DNA from 3 places in the Paenarthrobacter sp. AMU7 genome. Region 3 is predicted to be linked to each of the others. Evidence: riboswitches for the same ligand, from Rfam matches in the RefSeq annotation. Region 3 holds a riboswitch; each other region holds the start of a gene.
What was found. A riboswitch is a leader RNA that binds a small molecule or an ion and turns the genes downstream of it on or off. The one in region 3 is predicted to bind cyclic di-AMP.

Region 1 (6,456 bases), 1.7 Mb from region 3:
TCGGCACGCCCGGCAGGCGACCCCAACGAATCCGATGACGCCACAAGGTCCGACGACGCCACAAGGGAGTAGGCATGGGGTTCAATAGCGGTATGGCTTCGACTTCCCCCTCCGTTGTGTGGCCCGTGGTGCATGAGGAACGTCGCGCCCTGATCCGGGACCTTGAACCACTTCAGCCCTCCCAATGGAGGACCCCGTCACTGTGCCCTGGCTGGGACGTCCATGATGTCCTGGCGCACGTGATCGACAGCGCCAAAACCACGCGCCTTAATTTCATTCGCCGGATGATTGCCTCCCGGCTGAACTTTGACCGCGACAACGCCGTAGGTGTTGAGCGCGAAAGGACCCCTGACCCGGCTACGACCCTGAGTCAGTTGAAAGCCGTGCTCTCCCGGACATCCGGGCCGCCTGCAGGCCTGGGGACCCGGTTGGTGGAGGCGTTCGTCCACGGCGAGGACATCCGCCGTCCGCTGGGGATGCGCCGCGACTACCCCGCCGCGCACGTGGCCACTGCCCTGCACTATCAGGTGCGGACCAGCACCAAGATGGGCGGAGGCAAGGAGGTGGCAGGAGGCTGGCGCCTGGTGGCCACCGATGCATCCTTCGATCACGGGGATGGCCCTGCTGTGGAAGGGCCGGCCATTGCCCTGCTGCTGGCGGTGTCCGGCCGACCAATAGCAGAGGACGAGCTGAGTGGCCCCGGGGCTCCGGTGTTCTTGCGGCGGACACCATCATGAGGGCGCGGAGCAGGCCGGCAGCAATGCTGTCTGCAGACGTAGAAGTTCTGGGATTGAAGGGGCGGATCCTGTGGGCTGGGGGCACGCCTGAGCCTGCCGCTGTCCCCGCTGCCGGCTCTGAGGCCGATCCCACCGGGCCCGTCTATGTCCTGGTTCACGGCATCGGAGTCTCACACCGCTATTTGGCCCGGCTGCACACAGTCCTTGCAGCGAGCGCACCCACCTACTCCTTGGACCTCCCGGGGTTTGGAGGGACTCCAAAGCCTGATCGACAGCTTTCGGTGGAGGACTACGGCGCCTTCATTGCGGAGGCCCTCGCTTCCCGCGGCATCGGTTCGTACGTTTTGGTGGGCCATTCGATGGGTGCGCAGTTTGTTATCGAGGCGGCTTTGCATTCACCGGATCGGGTCCGCCAGGTGGTGCTGATGGGGCCAGTGGTTGATTCGCGGCACAAAAACGTGAGGCGCCAGTCCGTGGCTCTTCTCCTTGACGGGATGCTCCGCGAAAGCCCCTCCTCCAATTTGATCGTCACGTCGGACTATCTCCGCTGCGGTCCGCGCTGGTACCTTACTGAACTGCCGGTGATGATGACGTACCCCACCGAGAAACGCTTGGCTGGTATCAAGGTCCCTGTGCTGGTCCTAAGGGGAAGCCGCGACAACGTGGCCGGCCCGGACTGGTCGCTTCGGCTTTCGAGGGCCGTTGACCAGGGGCGCTTGGTGGAGATCCCCGGCGTCGGGCATGTAGCGCAACACATGCGGCCCCAGGCTGTGGCGGACGCCATCCGGAGTTTCGTTGCAGCGACAGCGCTTCACGGCCAGGCGCCTTGATGAGTCCACGCGTCCCGGCTAGGCTGGCGAAGCCATCGCATTAGTAAGTTTGCTTATGAAAGGGCTGATCGTGACCACTGGAGATAACAAGGACGAGCAAGGCTTCGGCGCAACCGGCGCCACTGGCCCCTACGGTGCCGCAACGCCCCCGGCCACCACCAAGAATGACGTCAACGCCGACCCCGAATTGCGCCAGGACGAAGACGAGGACCCCGCCGCATCCTCCAACCCCGATCCCCTCGACGGGAACGTCACGGGCTTGGAACCAGGCGGAGGAGTGCCCCCGGGAGAAACCCCGCCGGCCGAGGGCAGCATGAGCAGCGACCAAGGACACGAGGAGTAAGCAACTGCGGGCGCCAAGCTACGGCAGCCCCAGGAGCTCCCCAAGATCGTAATCCGCCGGCTCTTCCAACTGGGAGTAAGTGCAGCTCTCCGGCGTTCGGTCCGGCCGCCACCGCCTGAACTGCGTGGTGTGCCGGAACCGCTCGCCCTCCATGTAGTCGTAGGCCACCTCGATGACCAGCTCGGGACGCAGGGGCACAAACGAGAAATCCTTGCCCGCGCTCCACCGGCTTTGGGCACCGGGCATCCTGGAACCGCCGGCTCCGTCGCCCTGGCTGGCCCACTCACCCCAGGGATGCTCGCCCAGTTCAACCTGATACGGCTCGAGCTCAGCTACCAGGCTTTCCCTGCGGGCCATGGGGAAGGAGGCCACCACCCCCACATGCTGGAGCCGGCCGGCGTCGTTATAAAGACCCAACAGCATGGACCCCACAACTTTCGCGGTCTTGTGCCAGCGGAAGCCGGCCACCACGCAGTCCGCAGTGCGCTCGTGCTTGGTCTTGAACATCACGCGCTTGTTGGGCAAGTACGTCCCATCCAAGGGCTTGGACAGCACACCGTCCAGGCCTGCGCCTTCCAACTGCACGAACCATTCCTTTGCACGCTCAAGGTCCGTGACTGCAGGGGTGACGTAAACGGGCGGCTCCGCCTTGGCGAGCGCATGTTCCAGGATGGCCCGACGCTCCGAAAAGGGAGTGCCCATCAGGTCGTCATCGCCGAGGGCAAGGATATCGAACGCGATCATGGACGCCGGAGTCTTCTCGGCGAGCATCCGGACCCGGCTGTCCGCGGGGTGGATCCGCTGCTGCAGCACCTCGAACTCCAGCCGGTTGCCCTCGATCAGGACAATCTCGCCGTCGATCACGCATTTGTCCGGAAGGTTCTTCCGCAGCGCCTCCACCAGTTCGGGAAAGTAGCGGGTCATGGGTTTCTCGTTGCGACTGCCCAGAATGATCTCATCGCCGTCCTTGAAGACTATGGTCCGGAAGCCGTCCCACTTGGGCTCGTAGTGCCCAACATCGGGGATGGCCGGAACGGATTTGGCGAGCATGGGCGAGACGGGTGGCATCACAGGCAGGTCCATAGACAATGTCTACCTGCCGGTGCACGCGGAAGCTAGTCCCAGGCGATGGATATCTTGGCCGTGGTGGCTGCCGCACCGGGAGCTCCCAGCGCCGGCCCCGAAGCCTAAGTGCCAGGACCCTCTCATCCGGGGAGGCCTACCGTCCGTTATATTAATGTGACTTTACTTTCCGGCTCATGTACCGTCGTAGGGCGACCCGTATCTCCGCTGGGCCGCTTCCGGAATGACGCCGAGCTCTGCCGCATTCCGGAATCCGCCAGACCCGCGGCAGAGGCGGGGGACCCAAAAGTTCCCGGACTTTCCCAAGTCCTTGGGGTGAAGCCGCTACGGCGGCCGGACGGCCTCGTCCGAACCCGACAGCTAACCTCGAAGGCGTTGAGAGGCAACCACCATGTCCCCAACCATGGATCAGCCGCGCCGCGCCGAGACTGAACGCGGGCGCACCAAGCCAACCGGACGCCGTCGGGCCCACCCCAGCGGATCCCCCCTCAGCGCGCAGCCAGACACTGTGGCCGCACCCGGAACGACAAGCACGACGCCGGAGGCCGCCACTGCGGCTATCCCCGCCGTCGCAACACATACCACGCGTGCAGCCGCGCGCGCGGCCGAGCGGGAGCGTGCGGCACGGGCCGTGATCGCGCCTGAAGCATCGGCCTCGCAGCCGGCCCCGGAAACGGCCGCACAGGAGGAACCCGCAACTGCGGCGATTCCCGTCGTGGAGGCAGCACAGGCTGCAGCTCCGGCCTCCACTACGCCAGGGCCTCCTACCGCGGCCATTCCCATCGTGCAGCAGGCCGCCCCGAACCACGGTTCTCAGGAACCCGACACCCCGGAGCCCGTAACTGCCGCCATTCCGGTGGTGGCCGAGTCCGCCCGCACTGAGCCACCGCGGGGCAAGTCCCCTGCCCAGGTCGCGGCGGCCGCAACGGCCTCGGCAGCACTGGCGAGCCGCAAGGATCTCCGCAAACCTGCAGCTGCGCCCACGGCCGCCAAGCCGGGCTTTGGTGGCTCTTCGCCAGGCCGGGAACCCCATACGGTCCTGCGGAAAGCTGCATCCGTCAAACACATGAGCCAGCGCATGGCCGTGGTGGCCGGCGCTCTCGGGTTGCTCCTGACAGCCGGTACCCTGGGGCAGGCCCTCGAGCTGCCATTCTTCGGCCAGGAGACCCCCTCCCAGGAAGCCAGCGGCGCCGACCGGAATTCAGGCTCGGCGACTCCCGCGCCCAGCGCCTCCTACTCAAGGGCATCATCGCCCTCCGCGTCAGCTGCTGCGACGTCGGCAGGCGGCCAACCGGCCACGGTTCCGGAGGCACCCGCACCAGGGTCGCCGTCGTCGGTTCCCACCCCGAAAGTTTCCTTGGCCGACCCCGTATGGGTCCCGTCCGCAGTGCCGTCAACCATCGCCGCGGACCCGGCCACCGCCAGCCCGATCCCCACCCAGCCGGCGCCGGCACCCAGCGAGGCGCCGTCGGACACGATCACCACGCCACCCACGACTCCGACGCCCACAACCACACCGACGGTCACACCCACGCCGGCTCCTACCCCCACGCCGACGGGGACTCCCACGCAGACCACCAAACCCAAGCCCTCGGGCAAGCCCAGTGCGGCCACCGCGCCGCAGCCCTCCGGGACGGCACTTGAAGAAATCCTTGACGCGGCAAAGGACACCCTCAAATGAGCACCCGCTTGCCACGCACCACCACGCATGTGGGATGGCACAGCCGGTACTGCAGCAGCAGCCGGACGGCCACGTTCCGGCGTCGATTGGGCCGCTGGAGCTGCCAGCGCCTGAGGCGGCCGTAAAGCAAGACCGTGCCAATGAGCAGGCGCCCGCACCGGGCGCCTGCTCATTGTTCTTGACAACCTCAGATCCGCGGCCGGCCGGCCCAGCGGCGAGCTTTCAAGGCAGCGTGCAATTCGACGCGGATCGCTCCGCTCAACGGGTCAGCGCCGATGAGCTGCCGGATCCGGCCGAGCCTGTTGTAGATGCTGCTCCTGTGGAGATGGAGTTTGGCCGCGACGTCCTGCACTGAACCATCACTGTCATAGAGGAGTTCCAGGACGGGCAGGAGTTCGCCGTTCTTGTCCTGGTCCTCCAGCGTTCGGAAGTGCACGGAACCTGTGTCGTCCCAACCTCCGGGTGCCAGCAAGCGGTCGAAGAGCTGATAGACGCCTACGGACCGGCTGTCCACGAGCTCGCCGAGGGGTTGATCGACGACGGCAGCCTGCGCTGCAACCTTGGACTGCCGGTACGCTCCTGCGAGCTGCCGGATCACCTGGAACGGCTCGCTGATGCCCAGGATCACCCGGTCCACCGCCCTGCCGGAGCGCTTGGCGAGTTCCAGTTGATAGTGGACCAGCACCTGGGCGTGGTCCGCCCGACCACCGGACTCTCGAAACAGGACCACGGAATGCGTCTCCGTTCCGGCGCTGAACAACGCAGCGTTGACGCCGATGGTGGACTGCAGTGCAGCTGTTCGGTGCGTAAGGGTTGCGGCGAGGGGATCGACGTCGGACCTCGCGCCGTCCGCGTCCAGGATGGTCACCAGTTGCCATGGACCGCGGCCTTGGATCTCCTTCCACCCGGCCACGGCCGCCACGGCATTCGATTCGCCACTGCAGGCCGAGAGGAACTCCTGCTCGCGCCTGCGCCGGAATTCCGACTCTGCAGTGTTTGAATCGAGGAGCAAACCCGCCAACAGGTCCAACTCATCACGCACGCCGGGCAACTCGGCGAGTATCGCCGTCGGACTTTGTTCTTCAACGTCCAGCTGGACCCACAAGTAGCCCACGCGGAAGCCGCGCACCAGGAGCGGCACGCAGACGCGGCCCAGCATTCCGAGTTCCTCGTTGGCGGGAACGACGACGGGACGCACCGCCGTGGCGATGCCGTGGGACAGTTGCCACGCGCTGACGTCGCTGGGGACACGCTTGCTGAGGAGGAAGTTCACGCGGACGCGGTCGGCGTGCGACTGGTTGGAGCTGTACGCGAGGAGGACGCCGTCGAGGTCTTCGAGGGACAGGCCGCGGCCCAGCTTCAACGCCACGCGTTCAACGATCTGTTCCACGTCCTGCTGCATCAGGAAAGCGTACCAACAGCAGGCGACACCTGACGCTCCAGGGCTCGACAAATGTCGAGATGCAGAGGTGAAGATCCTTGAGTTTCCGGGGCGCCTCCGCCTGTGCGCGGCAAAACCCATGTCGCCTGCCTCACAGCCGGATTTATTCTGGAATCACAGCCCGCAACACATTTTCGGCCGAAAAGGCCGCTAACGATGGAGCCCACAGATGATCATCGGCGTCCCCAAAGAAATCAAGAACAACGAGTTCCGCGTAGCCATCACGGCCGCAGGTGTCCACGAATTCCGCACCCATGGACACACCGTTCTGGTTGAGCGTGGCGCAGGCCTCGGCTCGGGCATCACCGACGAGGAATACTCGATCGCCGGCGCCGAAATCG
Region 2 (6,456 bases), 210 kb from region 3:
TCCTGACCTTCTTTGGGAGATCAACAGCCCGTGGTCAACCTGGTGCGGTTGCTCAAGGGCTGTTGGCAGATCAAAGTGGGTCAGGACCCCACGCACGCCGGTCCGTGGGCTTGCGAGGTGGGGGCGGCCGTGGGGAGGAACGAGCGCCGGCGCAGAGGGATGTTGCCGCCTTTCGGCTGCGGTGCTACTTAGATCGAGTATTCCGGAGCGGCCCAGACAATAACTTCGGGGTGCTCGTAGAAGCGGTAGCCCTGGCCGCGGACCGTGCGGACGGTGTTGGCGAGGCGGCCGAGCTTGGAGCGGAGGCGGCGGATGTGGACGTCGATGGTGCGCTCGTTGGGCACCTCTTCGGCGTTGCGCCACAGACCCTCAAGGAGTTCGTCGCGACCCACGGTGCGAGTGCCGTTCTCGACGAGGTAGTTGAGGAGCTCGAATTCCTTGAATGTCAGGTTCAGTGACTCGCCGTCGAGGTGCACTTCGCGGCGGGCGAGGTCGATCAGCACGCCGGAGGGGCGCGATTCCTGCTGGGGCGTCGGACGGGCAGCTTCGGTGCGCTGGCGTGCGGCGACGGTGGGGTCCCCGAACGTGGAACGCACGACGTCGAGTGCGGACCCGGGTGCCCCGGCTGGGGCGACTGCGACGGCAGCGTAGCTCTCAGCGCCGGTCACGAGGGACTGCGCATAGGCCCGGATTTCCTGGGCCAGCTTGGCAATGGAGGTGCCGGCTGCCGCTGCTGTTTCCTCGTCAATGCCCATGTAGAGCACAAAGCCGCGGGCCACATTGTCGTTGGCAACGGGGCGGAGCCTGTCGGACTGGGCAATCACCGGAGTGGGCGCAGTCATGGGTGCCGGCTCGGCGGTAGGTACGGCGCGCAACTGGCCATAGGAGTTGGGGTTGTAACCCTGCGGAACGTAACCGGGAGCCTGCTGGCCTGCGCCCTGCTGGGCGGGGGCGTAGCCGGGGCGGTTGCCAAAGCCGGGGCGGAGCCCCGCGTTCGACGCGGCCTTGTTGGCGTTACGGACGGAGATGTGGACGTATCCAGATGCAACTGACATGGAGTGCTTACCTCAAAAGTGAATAGCCGTCATCGCGGCTTCGAATGCTGGTTGTCCCCGCAATGAGTTTGGGGAGGGGCGCCCAACGCTGGGCTAGGGGGCGAATGCCTGAAACTTCTTGGGGTGGAAAGTTAGGCTTGCATTCGACAACAGCGGTCATCATGGCCAGCGGGTGTGCTGGACCAGGTTGCTGCGGCTGCAGGTGCTGTTGAGTTCTTGTTCACATTGGAAGTGTGCAACGTAACAATGGCAACACGCAAGTAACAAAGCGCCGAACCGTCCACATTTTGAGACGCAGAGGTCTATTGTGTCGCAAATCACAATTCAGTTCTGACCTAAAATGAACGTCTCTCAATTCTGCCGCGACTGCCTTTTTTAGTGCCCTGCCGAATTTCCTTCGCGTCGGAGGGCATTTGGCGCATCTGCCTCCACGCGAACCCTGCCTCCGCGGAATCTCACGATCTGAAACAACTGTTGTCCAATCGCGGAAACGAAAATCCCCGCATTTTCGACCCCGTGTCCCCGCAAATCGCCTCACTCTCGGACGTGAGAGAGCGTCGGCCGGAAACAAACGGGACGTGAGCGAGCGTCGGCCGGAAACCAACGGGACGTGAGAGAGCGTCGGCCGGGGCCGGACACGTGTCACCGCACTTCCACGTCGCTAGTGTTGACTTCACAGCGTTCTCACAGGACCGGCAAAGCGCGGGCTAACCAGCAGATCGGAGAGTTGTCCCATGGCCTCCTCGCACTCCATGACCAACAACCTTCCTCAACTCTCCCACCCGGACGGCTCCCCTATCCGTGCCCTGGTGGTGGATGACGAGCCCAGCCTCGCTGAGCTCATGAGCATGGGGCTTCGAATGGCCGGGTGGTCAGTTGCTGTTGCCGGCGACGGCCCTGGGGCCGTGAAGCTTTCCAAAGAGTTCCGGCCCGATGTCCTCGTACTGGACGTCATGCTTCCCGGATTCGACGGTGTGGAAGTCCTCAACCGCATCCGTGCGTTTGCCCCGGAAGTTCCCGCGCTTTTCCTCACAGCCAAGGACGCCGTGCAGGACCGCATCGTCGGGCTGGCTGCCGGCGGCGACGACTATGTCACCAAACCCTTCAGCATGGAGGAAGTCCTCCTGCGACTGCACCGCCTGGTCCAGCGTTCCGGCGTGGCCGCCATGGACACAGCCGAACTGGTGGTGGGTGACCTTACCCTGAACGTGGACACCCGTGAAGTCACCCGGGCCGGCGAGGACATTCCGCTTACCGCCACCCAGTTTGAGCTTTTGCGCTACCTCATGGAGAACCCTAAACGAGTGGTCAGCAAAGCACAGATCCTGGACCGTGTGTGGGACTACGACTTCGGTGGACAAGCCAACATCGTGGAGCTCTACATTTCCTACCTGCGCAAGAAGATCGAAGCAAACCACCCTCCGATGATCCACACCATCCGCGGCGCCGGCTATGTCATCAAGCCTGCGGACTAGGCGTTGAGCACCCTTTCAGGAGTGGCCAAAAAGTCACACCGCAGTTGGCTCAGCCCCTCCGCGTGGCACCTGCGTACCCGACTGGTCCTGGTCGCCATGGCCTTGCTGGTCGCCATTTGCGCTGCCGTGGGAGTGGTCAGCTACGCCTCCATGGACATGGTGTTCAACAAGCAGCTCGACCGGCAGTTGGAGCAGGCGTCAAGCCGCGCGACCAGCTTCGGCAGGCCGCCGTCGAACTTTCCGTCCTCCCCCTCCGGAAGGCCGGACCCGCTGGAAGCGCGCGGCCAGGCCGCTGGAACGCTGAACGCACGGATCGATGGAACAACCGTGATCAATCCAGGCGTTATTGAGGCCTCCGGCAAGCGGGCCGAACTCACGGCGGACGACAAACAGATTCTGCTGTCGTTGCCCCGGGACAACCGGCCTGTGGACCGATCGCTCTCCTATGGGGATTACCGGCTCGTGGCCGTCGAAACTGCCGGCGACGTGATCGTGACGGGACTGCCTCTCGCGGACAAGCAAAGCGCCGAGGCCTCGCTGGTGTGGACCATGGTGCTGGTGTCGCTCGGCGGACTGGCTGTGATCGGCCTCGCGGGAACGGTAATCATCCGGCGGACCATGCGTCCATTGGAGCAGCTCTCCGAGGTAGCCACCAAAGTTTCCCGCCTCCCTCTCGACGCCGGTGAGGTGGCACTTGCGGTGCGGGTCCCGCCGTCGGCCGCCCATCCCGGAACCGAAGTCGGCAGCGTTGGCCATGCCCTCAACCAGATGCTGAACAACGTCTCCAGTGCTTTGGAAGCCCGCCAGGAAAGCGAAACCAAGGTGCGCCAGTTCGTCGCGGACGCGTCGCACGAACTTCGAACGCCGCTTACGGCCATCCGCGGTTACACCGAACTGTTGAGCATGACCGAGAACTTCACCGATGACGGCCGAAAGTCGCTGGCACGCGTCCGGAGCCAGTCCGAACGGATGACCACCCTGGTGGAGGATCTGCTGCTGCTTGCCAGGCTGGACGAAGGCCAGGCGCTCAAGATCACGGACGTGGACCTCACCCAGTTGGTGATTGAAACTGTCAGCGACGAGAAAATCATGGCACCGGACCAGATTTGGCAACTCCAACTCCCGGATGAACCCGTCACGGTCCGCGGCGACGTTACGCAACTGCACCAGGTCCTGGCCAATCTTCTCTCCAACGCCCGTAAACACACCGATGCCGGCACCACGGTGGTCACGAGCGTGATGCTCTCCGCCGACGGCAGCCCAGTGGTGACCGTAACGGACAACGGGCCCGGCATTCCAGAGGATTTCCAGGGCCGGATCTTCTCCCGTTTTGCCCGCGCCGACGCTGCGAGATCGGGGTCCGAGGGCACGTCGGGGCTGGGTCTGTCGATCGTTGAATCCATCGTGGAAGCTCACGGCGGCAGCGTGCACGTGGCGTCCCGTCCAGGGGGCACGGAATTCACCCTTCGATTCCCTGTGGTCGCCACCGAACAGAAGTTACGAACCCAGCAAGGCGACTCACCGTCGTCGTGATCTCTGTTACCTAAATGTGACTTCTACGAATTCCTCCTGTACCGTCGAAAGGGTGGGTCGCCCCAACTGGCCCACATCCGGGATGCGCCGAGCTCTGCCACTTCCCGGAGTCCGTACTTACTCCGAGGCAGAGACGGGGGACCCAGAGTCTCCGGGACCAGGCATTTATGCCGGACCCTTGGGGTGAAGCCGCAGCGTGATGCGCGGCCGGATGACCTCATCCGAACCCGACAGCTAACTCCGCAGGCGCTGAGAGGTAATCACACATGTCTGAATTTAATGATCAGACGCGCCCTTCCGCGCGTCACCGCGATGAGCACAACGCACCGTTGACCAAGTCGCAGGCTGTCCTCAAGAACGCTGCCCGCCAGGGCAAGTCCGGCCACCGCATGTCGGTTGTTGCCGGTGTTGTAGCTGCTGCGCTGGGCGTTGCATCGCTCGGTACTGCTGCCAACGCCGCCCTGACCCTTCCCGAGGTAAGCCGCGTTGCAGAGACCCAGGCGAATGCCCAGGTCAGCAACAACAAGACAGCTGAAATCTCCGCTTCCTTGGATGCAGCCGCTGCAAAGGGCGCCGCTGACAGGGCAGCCGTGGACAAAGCCGCAGCCGAAAAGGCCGCAGCCGAGAAGGCCGCGGCGGACCAGGCCGCCGCTGAAAAGGCCGCCGCCGAGAAGGCCGCTGCCGACCAGGCCGCCGCTGAAAAGGCCGCCGCTGATGCTGCAGCCAAGCAGGCCGCCGACGCCGCTGCTGCCGCCGCCGCTGCCGAAGCTGCAGCTGCTGCTGCCGCCCCCAAGGCCGTGGACGATCCCGCCGCTGCCAAAGCCTACGCTGCCAGCATCCTTGGCAACTACGGCTGGAGCGCCAGCGAAATGACTGCGCTGAACACCCTGTGGGAGAAGGAATCCAACTGGAGGACGACCGCCACCAACGCTTCCAGCGGTGCTTACGGCATTGTCCAGTCGCTGCCGGCTAGCAAGATGGCAACCGCGGGCGCTGATTGGCAGACCAACTACCAGACCCAAATCAAGTGGGGCTTGAACTACATCAAGGAACGCTACGGATCCCCGTCGGCCGCCCTGGGCTTCCACTTGGCCAACAACTGGTACTAAGCCAGACTGCTTGATTACCGCGCCGGTTGCCGCCGCCCGCACCAGTACAGACTGGAGCGGATGGCGGGAACCGGCGCGGTTTTCGCGTTACACAGACTCCGGTTCGGCTTCCAACGCGCTGCGCACCGCCGCGATGGACGCAGCAACATCCCCTGCATCCGTGGTCCAGTTACTCACCGAAATCCTGAGGATTTCACGGCCACGCCAGGAGGACCCGGACATCCACACCGCGCCCTCGGCCATCAGCCGTTGCGTGACACGGTGTGTGCGGTCATCACTGCCGAAGCTCACCGATACCTGCGTGAAGACGACGTCGTTGAGCACCTCGACTCCCGGAATCGCGGCGAGCCCCTCAGCCAACGCGCGGGCGTTTGCAGCGAGCCGCTCCACCATGGAGATCACCCCGTTACGGCCCAGTTGCCTCAGCGCCGCCCACACAGGGATGCCCCGGGCACGGCGGGACATCTCAGGCACTTTCTCGAAAGGATCTCCCGGGCCGGCATCCGTAGCAATGAGGTAACTTGTGTGAACACTGAAAGCACGCCTCAAGGCTTCCGGCCTCGCAACGATGGCCAAGCCGCAGTCGTAAGGAACATTCAGCGTCTTGTGGGCATCCGTGGCCCAGGAATCTGCTTCCTCTACTCCCGCCAGCCGGGCCCGCAGCGTCGGGCTAACGGCGGCCCATAAACCAAAAGCACCATCCACGTGCACCCATGCGCCGCGATCGTGGGCCACCGCAATGGCTTCCTGCATGGGATCAAAGGCGCCGGAATGCAGGTTGCCCGCTTGCAGACAGACCAGTGACAGTCCTGGTTGCTGGTCCATGGCCTCGGCAAGTGCGTCGGGGAGAATCCGTCCTTCCTCGTCGGCATCTACGGGCACGCAGGCACCCAATCCGAGATACCGCAAAGCCAGGTCCACTGCGGCGTGCCGCTCCCTGCCCGCAAAGGTGGTGATGCGTGGGGCGCCTGTCAGCCCCAGCGCCTCAAGGTCCCAACCCGCCTCGTCCATCAGATATTGGCGGCCCGCTGCCAACCCCACGAAGTTGGCGGTGGTGGCGCCGGTGGTGAATCCGACGTCGGCACTCGAAGGAAGGTGGAGAAGGTCCAGCAACCACGCGGCGGCAGATTCCTCGATGGCAGCAGCCGCCGGCGTAGCGAACCGAAGCCCCGTGTTCTGGTCCCACGCCGAAACGAGCCAATCCGCAGCCATGGCAGCGGGAAGGGTTCCGCCCATGACCCACCCAAAGAACCGTCCGGACTGGATCGCCATCAAGCCGGGCTC
Region 3 (6,456 bases):
TCCACTCAAGTGCACCGGCCCCCTAAAAAGCCGATGCGCTTTGTACGGTACAACAGTTGAACGCGAATGTCACATTCAGGTCACGGGGTGTGTCACCAATGCGAGAGACAACCATCAACTGGACTTAGAGCCAGCCCATGGGGTCAACAACTTCACCGTTGACCTGTACTTCGAAGTGGAGGTGGCAGCCGGTGGAGGCGCCCGTGGTGCCGCTCAGCGCTACAGTGTCGCCGCGGCTGACCGTCTGGCCTACTTTGACGGTGAAGGACGACAAGTGGTTGTACGTGGTCTCAAGGCCGTTGCCGTGGTCTACCACCACGCGGTTGCCTCCGCCGTACTCGTGCCATCCCGCAAAGGTGACCTTGCCACTGGCCGCAGCATGGACGGCCGTGCCGCACTGGGCCACGAAGTCCTGGCCGCGGTGGAAGTCACCGGCACCACCTGTGAGGGGGCTGATGCGGTAGCCGAACGGGGAAGCCGTGGTCAGGGTGTCCAGGGGGCTGGCCATGGTGCCCGTGGACGAGGCACGCTGGATGCTGTCGGCGGACTGCGCACTGAGCAGCTGCTTCAGCTTGCCGTCGGGGTCGGCGGCGGTAGCTACCGCAGCACGGCTGAAGTCGATCTTGGCTGATGCAGCGGCGGAAACCTCGGGCTGGCTGCCCCCGGTGACGGCCAGGGCCGACTCGGTCTGACCGGATTCCGAGGTTGCCATTACCGGGCTGGTGGCCGGCAGACCGACAGTCAGGGCAAGTCCGGTGGCGGCAAGCGCAACTCCGGCCTTTTGCCCTACACCACTGGCTGCGGCGAAATCGGCAACCTGGCGCAACGGGCTCTTACGGCGACGCACCTGGCGTTCGGTGTCGCGTGGCCGGATCTCCGATACGACGCGGGCTGGCCGCAGCTCAGCAGCGGGGCCGGACGCGCGGCGGCGGCCCCTGACGTTCTGCGTTGTCAAACTCTATTCCTCTCTAAAAAGCCTGCGAAGTTAGCTGTCGGATTCGGGTCAGAGAGTTCAAAGACCCGGTCCGCACGAAGCGCTCACGGCACACAGGTATCCCAAGAGGGACTTGCGTAATGGGCACTTCTGCTGCGGACTTCACCCCAAGGCTGCTTCTTTAGACAGCCGCTTGTGGTTCCCCCGCCTCTGCCAGTGGTGGATGGCACACCTGTTCCGCTGGCAGAGCTCGGCTCCGGAACAGGTAACGCTTTGGTATCAGCGCTAGTAGATAACTATAGGCGATTAAGGCTCGCAGTAATAAATTCGTTATCAACAGGAACAGGCGTGGCGCGGCGTCCCCTTATCACCAATCCTGAAAAACTGCAGGTCACACGCGCGCTTGGAGCTCAAAAGTGAGATATGACACCGGGTGAAGGGAAGGGTGCTTCAGCCGACGGAGACGAAGACGTGCGCCGCCACCTCGGGCGGAAGTTCCAGTGCACCCTCAATGCCGGGGACCCGGACGGAAATGTACTCGCCTACACGCTCCAGGGAGACGGCCGCGCCGGGGCGGATACCACCCTCGTCCAGCTGGGTAAGGAGTTCAGGCTCAACCTGGATGGGCTCCGCAAGGCGGGTAACTGCCACGCGGGAATCCGGTGCATAGCCGTCCATGGCCTGCAGGAGGTTGACGTCGAGGCGGGGGAACGGCTGGCTGGCAAGGCCACCGAGGGCTTCAAGGCCCGGGATGGGGTTGCCATATGGGGATTCGGTGGGGTGCTCCAGGAGTTCGTACAGCCGGCGCTCCACGCGCTCGCTCATCACGTGTTCCCAGCGGCAGGCTTCGTCATGGACATAGGCCCAGTCCAAGCCAATGACATCAGCCAGGAGACGCTCGGCGAGGCGGTGCTTTCGCATCACCTCGGTGGCGCGTTTCCGCCCCGCTTCGGTCAGTTCCAGGTGACGGTCATTGGAAACAATCACCAAGCCATCGCGCTCCATGCGTCCGATGGTCTGGGAAACAGTGGGTCCGGAGTGCCGCAGCCGCTCGGCGATGCGGGCCCTGAGAGCCACAATGTTCTCTTCTTCAAGCTCCAAAATGGTCCGAAGATACATCTCAGTGGTATCGATCAGATCCGTCATCCAGCTCAGCTCTCCTCGAACGCAGTTCCTTGCGTAATCTCCACCGTACCGCGTCCCTTGCCGGGTGGGCGGTGTAGACCGCCGCCCCATGAACGCCAACCACCAGCCTAGCTTATTTGGAATTACTCTGGATAATTCCGGTCGCATATGGTGGGCCTGCGTTCCACGTGGCGGACTATGACGGCCACAGGTTCCTGCCTCCGCGCCGGGTCAGGCAGAATTGGGGTGTCGAAGGGGCAGCTGATGCCACCTGCCACGACCCATCTCTAGCCGATACCCATTGGAGCCACACGTGAGCGACAACAGCATCACCATTCCCGCCGATCTGCTGCCCAAGGACGGACGCTTCGGCGCAGGACCGTCCAAGGTCCGTCCGGAACAGATCGAGGCCCTGTCTGCCGCGTCGTCCACCATCCTTGGCACGTCCCACCGCCAAGCTCCGGTCAAGAACCTTGTAGGTTCGGTCCGGGAGGGCCTCAGCCAGTTCTTCCGTGCACCCGAAGGATACGAAGTTGTCCTCGGCGTCGGCGGTTCCACGGCATTCTGGGATGTCGCCGCATTCGGCCTGGTAGAGAAGAAAGCACAGCACCTCTCCTTCGGTGAATTCGGTTCCAAATTCGCTGCTGCCACCAACAAGGCGCCGTTCCTTGATGCTTCCTCCATCATCAAGTCCGAACCCGGCACCCGCCCGGTGGCACAGGCCGAAGCCGGCGTTGACGTCTACGCCTGGCCCCAGAATGAAACGTCAACCGGCGTGGCCGCCCCCGTCAAGCGCGTCGAGGGGGCTGACGAAGGCGCCCTCGTCCTGGTGGACGCCACGTCTGCTGCCGGCGGGCTGGATGTCGACGTCTCAGAGTCTGACGTCTACTACTTCGCACCGCAGAAGAACTTCGCCTCCGATGGTGGTCTCTGGCTGGGCCTCTTCTCCCCCGCCGCACTGGAGCGTGCGGCACGGATCAAGGCGAGCGACCGCTGGATCCCGGACTTCCTGGACCTGCAGACGGCTATCGACAACTCCAAGCTGAACCAGACGTACAACACGCCTTCCCTGTCCACGTTGGTCACCCTGGACGCCCAGGTGCAGTGGCTCAACAGCAACGGTGGCCTGGATTTCGCCAGCAAGCGCACGGCGGACTCCGCCAACCGCATCTACTCCTGGGCCGAGGCCTCGGAGTACGCGACGCCGTTCGTCACCAACGCCGAAGACCGCTCCAACGTCATCGCTACCATCGACTTCGACGACTCCATTGATGCCGCAGCCATCGCCAAGGTCCTGCGCGCCAACGGTGTGGTGGACACCGAGCCGTACCGCAAGCTTGGCCGCAACCAGCTGCGCATCGCGACGTTTGTCGCCATTGAACCGGACGACGTTTCCGCCCTGCTTGCCAGCATCGACTACGTGGTTGGCGAACTGAAGAAGTAGTACCACAGGCTGTCAGTCGGCGTCGTTCGGAATGTTCCGGACGGCGCCGCTGCCGTTTAACACCGCGGCCCTCGAGGGCCTGACTAACGAACCGGCCCCGGGCCGCCGTCGTCGTCCTCGTCGGTGACCGGGCGGGCCAGCAACGACTCCACCCGGAAATGGCGCAGGCCACGGGCACGGCGGTCGAAACGCAGCCGCAGCTGCTTTGCCCGGATGATCCAGGCCAAGCCCACGACGGCGGCGCTGACGCCGGCCAACGCTGCAACGCCCACGGCCCACCGCGGCCCGCCAACATTGGCCACCCACCCCACCAGCGGCGCCCCGATGGGAGTGCCACCCATGAAGATGGCCATGTACAAGGACATGACCCGCCCGCGCATGACAGCTTCGGTGGTGGACTGCACGTAGCCGTTGGCGCTGGTGATCAGTGTCAGGGCGAACAGGCCACAGGGAACGAGGGCCAGTCCGAAGAGCATGGCGTTGGGGGCCAGTGCCGCCAACGCGCTGGCGACGCCGAATCCCCCGGCGGCAATGAAGATCAGCCGCAGGCGGGGCCGACCGCGTCGGGCAGCCAGCAGGGCACCCGTCACGGATCCGATGGCCATGACCGAATTCAGCAGTCCAAAAGCGCCGGCGTCCATCCCGAACTGGGTGCCCACCATCGCGGCAATGAAGAGGGGAAAGTTGAGCCCAAAGGTGCCCACAATGAAGACCGCTGCCAGGACCACCTGGATATCGGGTCTGTTGCGGACGTAGCGGAGGCCCTCGCGGATCCGCCCTTTGCCCGCCGCAGCCCGGGGCTGGACCCGGAGCGAAGACGCCGGAATGAGCTTCAGCGCCCAGAGCATGGCAACAAAAGACACAGTGTTGATAAGGAACACCCAGCCCGGCCCCACCACCACCGTCAGCACACCGGAGACGGCCGGCCCGATCATCCGGGCCACATTGAAGGAGGCACTGTTGAGGGCCACGGCGTTGGGCAGGTATTCGTCGGTAACCAGCTCGGAGACGAAAGTCTGGCGGACGGGAGCGTCCAGGGCCGTCACGATGCCCAGCAGCAACGCGAAGACATAGACGTGCCAAAGTTCAGCTATCCCCAGCAACACCAGGATGCCCAGGCCCGTACTCAGGAGCGCCATGGCTACCAAGGTGATGAGGAGCAGTTTCCGCCGGCTGTAGCGGTCGGCCAGCAGCCCGGCCCAGGGGGCAAGGAACAGCTGCGGACCCAGTTGGAGGGCCAAGGTAATACCCATGGCTCCGGCGTCGTGCGCGGTCAGGTGGTCAAAGACCAACCAGTCCTGCGCGGTACGTTGCATCCACGTGCCGATGTTGGAGATCAGGGCACCGAAAAACCAGATGCGGTAGTTGAGGATTCCGAGTGACCTAAAGGTGGACATCAGCGTCCGCCCCTACTTTGGTCACCCCGGGTTTCCGCAATGCTTATTCAGCCCCGGCTTCGTCGTGGTCATCGTCAGGATCGTCGGACTCGTCGGACTCGTCCGCGTCGTCGGCATCCTCAGCGGGTTCAGTCGCCTCGTCTTCGTCCGCCTGCACGGACTCTTCCGTGACGTCCTCCACGGTTTCCTCCACCAACGGCGTCTCGTCCTCGGGACGGACACGCTTGGCCCACGGAACCCACTCGGGCGCCAGGATGGAGTCCTCGGAGGGCAGCAGGCCAAGCTCGCTCACCGTGACGATCTTGGACCGCGAGTTGCGGGTCACCACGGCGTACCACTGCCACCCGCCGTAACCGGCAAGCCTGGATTCAAACAGGTGGGTCACCACACGGTCACCCTCCGACTTGGCACCGAGGTGTGCCCCGACTTCGCCAGGGTTGGCAATGCCCTCCACTGCCTCACGGGCAACCTCGACGGCGGCAGCGAGGAAGGCATCCGGCTTGCCGGTGCGCCACACGGGCAAACCGGCGCGCGGCTTGTCCGCAACCGGCTTCCGCGCGGGGGCTTCCCCGATGCCAGGAGCCCGGGCAGCGTCAGGGCCGGCTGCAGGGTTTGCCTGGGCGCCCCTTCCGGCCTTTGTTTCCTGTGCGGATTCCGATGTCATGGCCGGTCCTAGGCTTCCAGCTCGTCGGCAACCTTGCGCAGCGCCAGGCTGATGGCCTTGGCCTTGTTGCCGTCCGGGTATTTGCCGGAGGACAACGAACCGGAAAGGTTGTCCAGAACCGTCACAAGGTCCTGCACCATAGGGGCGAGGTCCTTGGCGTTCATCCGCTTGGCCTTGGCAAGGGACGGCGTCTTTTCCAGGACGCGCAACCCCAGTGCCTGTGCTCCGCGGCGGCCATCGGCCACGCCGAACTCCACTCGGGTTCCAGCCTTGAGCTCCGTTACGCCCGCAGGCAGGGACGTCTTGGGCAGGAAAACTTCCTGGCCGTCCTCAGCCGCGAGGAATCCGAAGCCTTTTTCCTTGTCATACCACTTGACCTTGCCGGTAGGCACGTAATCAACCTTCTTCGTTTCTTGCTGTGGGAGACACGTCGGGCCAGACACCGCATCCGCAGGGTTCTGCGGGATCGAGGGTGACAGCCCGGTCCGTGTTGGTCTGTTCCTTCAAGGTTATCCTGCCCGGCCCGCTATTCCCGCCTTGCCGCGGTCACGCCGCGATCACAGAGGGCAGGAGCTGCACCCAAAGGGCGGCAATGACGCAGCAATACCTCCCGTTCCGGCGCTGCTGCTAGCGTTGGGGACATGACTTCCCCGGGTTACCGCCGCCCCCTCATGATCATCGCCGCCGTGATCGCTGTGGCCTCCTTGGCCGCCGTCGGTGCCGTCATGGCAATCGCTTACAACAGCGGAACGGCCCCGGTATGGATTACGACGACTGCCCTTTACGGCTTGCCCGCTGCATTCATGCTGGCAGTGGTCCTGGTATTGGACGCTGTCCGCCAGCGCCGTCGGCAATAACCATCTGAGCTGCCGGCAGGCACCAGCGGCCCAGG

Region 1: another riboswitch for cyclic di-AMP. It lies ahead of ABQM86_RS19900 (hypothetical protein); the one in region 3 lies ahead of ABQM86_RS05675 (M23 family metallopeptidase).
Region 2: another riboswitch for cyclic di-AMP. It lies ahead of ABQM86_RS04700 (hypothetical protein); the one in region 3 lies ahead of ABQM86_RS05675 (M23 family metallopeptidase).

What each region holds. Positions count from the first base shown of each region.
Region 1 is NZ_CP165735.1:4,332,364-4,338,819, forward strand. Features, by position in the region: gene ABQM86_RS19875 (hypothetical protein) at 1-72, shown strand, start outside; gene ABQM86_RS19880 (maleylpyruvate isomerase family mycothiol-dependent enzyme) at 75-737, shown strand; gene ABQM86_RS19885 (alpha/beta fold hydrolase) at 761-1,567, shown strand; gene ABQM86_RS19890 (DUF6480 family protein) at 1,638-1,910, shown strand; gene ABQM86_RS19895 (ATP-dependent DNA ligase) at 1,929-2,993, opposite strand; cyclic di-AMP (ydaO/yuaA leader) riboswitch at 3,238-3,382, shown strand; gene ABQM86_RS19900 (hypothetical protein) at 3,385-4,674, shown strand; gene ABQM86_RS19905 (PucR family transcriptional regulator) at 4,862-6,079, opposite strand; gene ald (alanine dehydrogenase) at 6,285-6,456, shown strand, end outside.
Region 2 is NZ_CP165735.1:986,510-992,965, reverse strand. Features, by position in the region: gene ABQM86_RS04715 (winged helix-turn-helix domain-containing protein) at 189-1,055, opposite strand; gene ABQM86_RS04710 (response regulator transcription factor) at 1,790-2,530, shown strand; gene ABQM86_RS04705 (ATP-binding protein) at 2,534-4,063, shown strand; cyclic di-AMP (ydaO/yuaA leader) riboswitch at 4,139-4,326, shown strand; gene ABQM86_RS04700 (hypothetical protein) at 4,330-5,172, shown strand; gene ABQM86_RS04695 (aspartate aminotransferase family protein) at 5,260-6,456, opposite strand, start outside.
Region 3 is NZ_CP165735.1:1,196,902-1,203,357, reverse strand. Features, by position in the region: gene ABQM86_RS05675 (M23 family metallopeptidase) at 125-955, opposite strand; cyclic di-AMP (ydaO/yuaA leader) riboswitch at 960-1,200, opposite strand; gene ABQM86_RS05670 (metal-dependent transcriptional regulator) at 1,385-2,080, opposite strand; gene serC (phosphoserine transaminase) at 2,373-3,503, shown strand; gene ABQM86_RS05660 (MFS transporter) at 3,587-4,900, opposite strand; gene ABQM86_RS05655 (DUF3027 domain-containing protein) at 4,944-5,564, opposite strand; gene ABQM86_RS05650 (cold-shock protein) at 5,573-5,956, opposite strand; gene ABQM86_RS05645 (hypothetical protein) at 6,206-6,421, shown strand.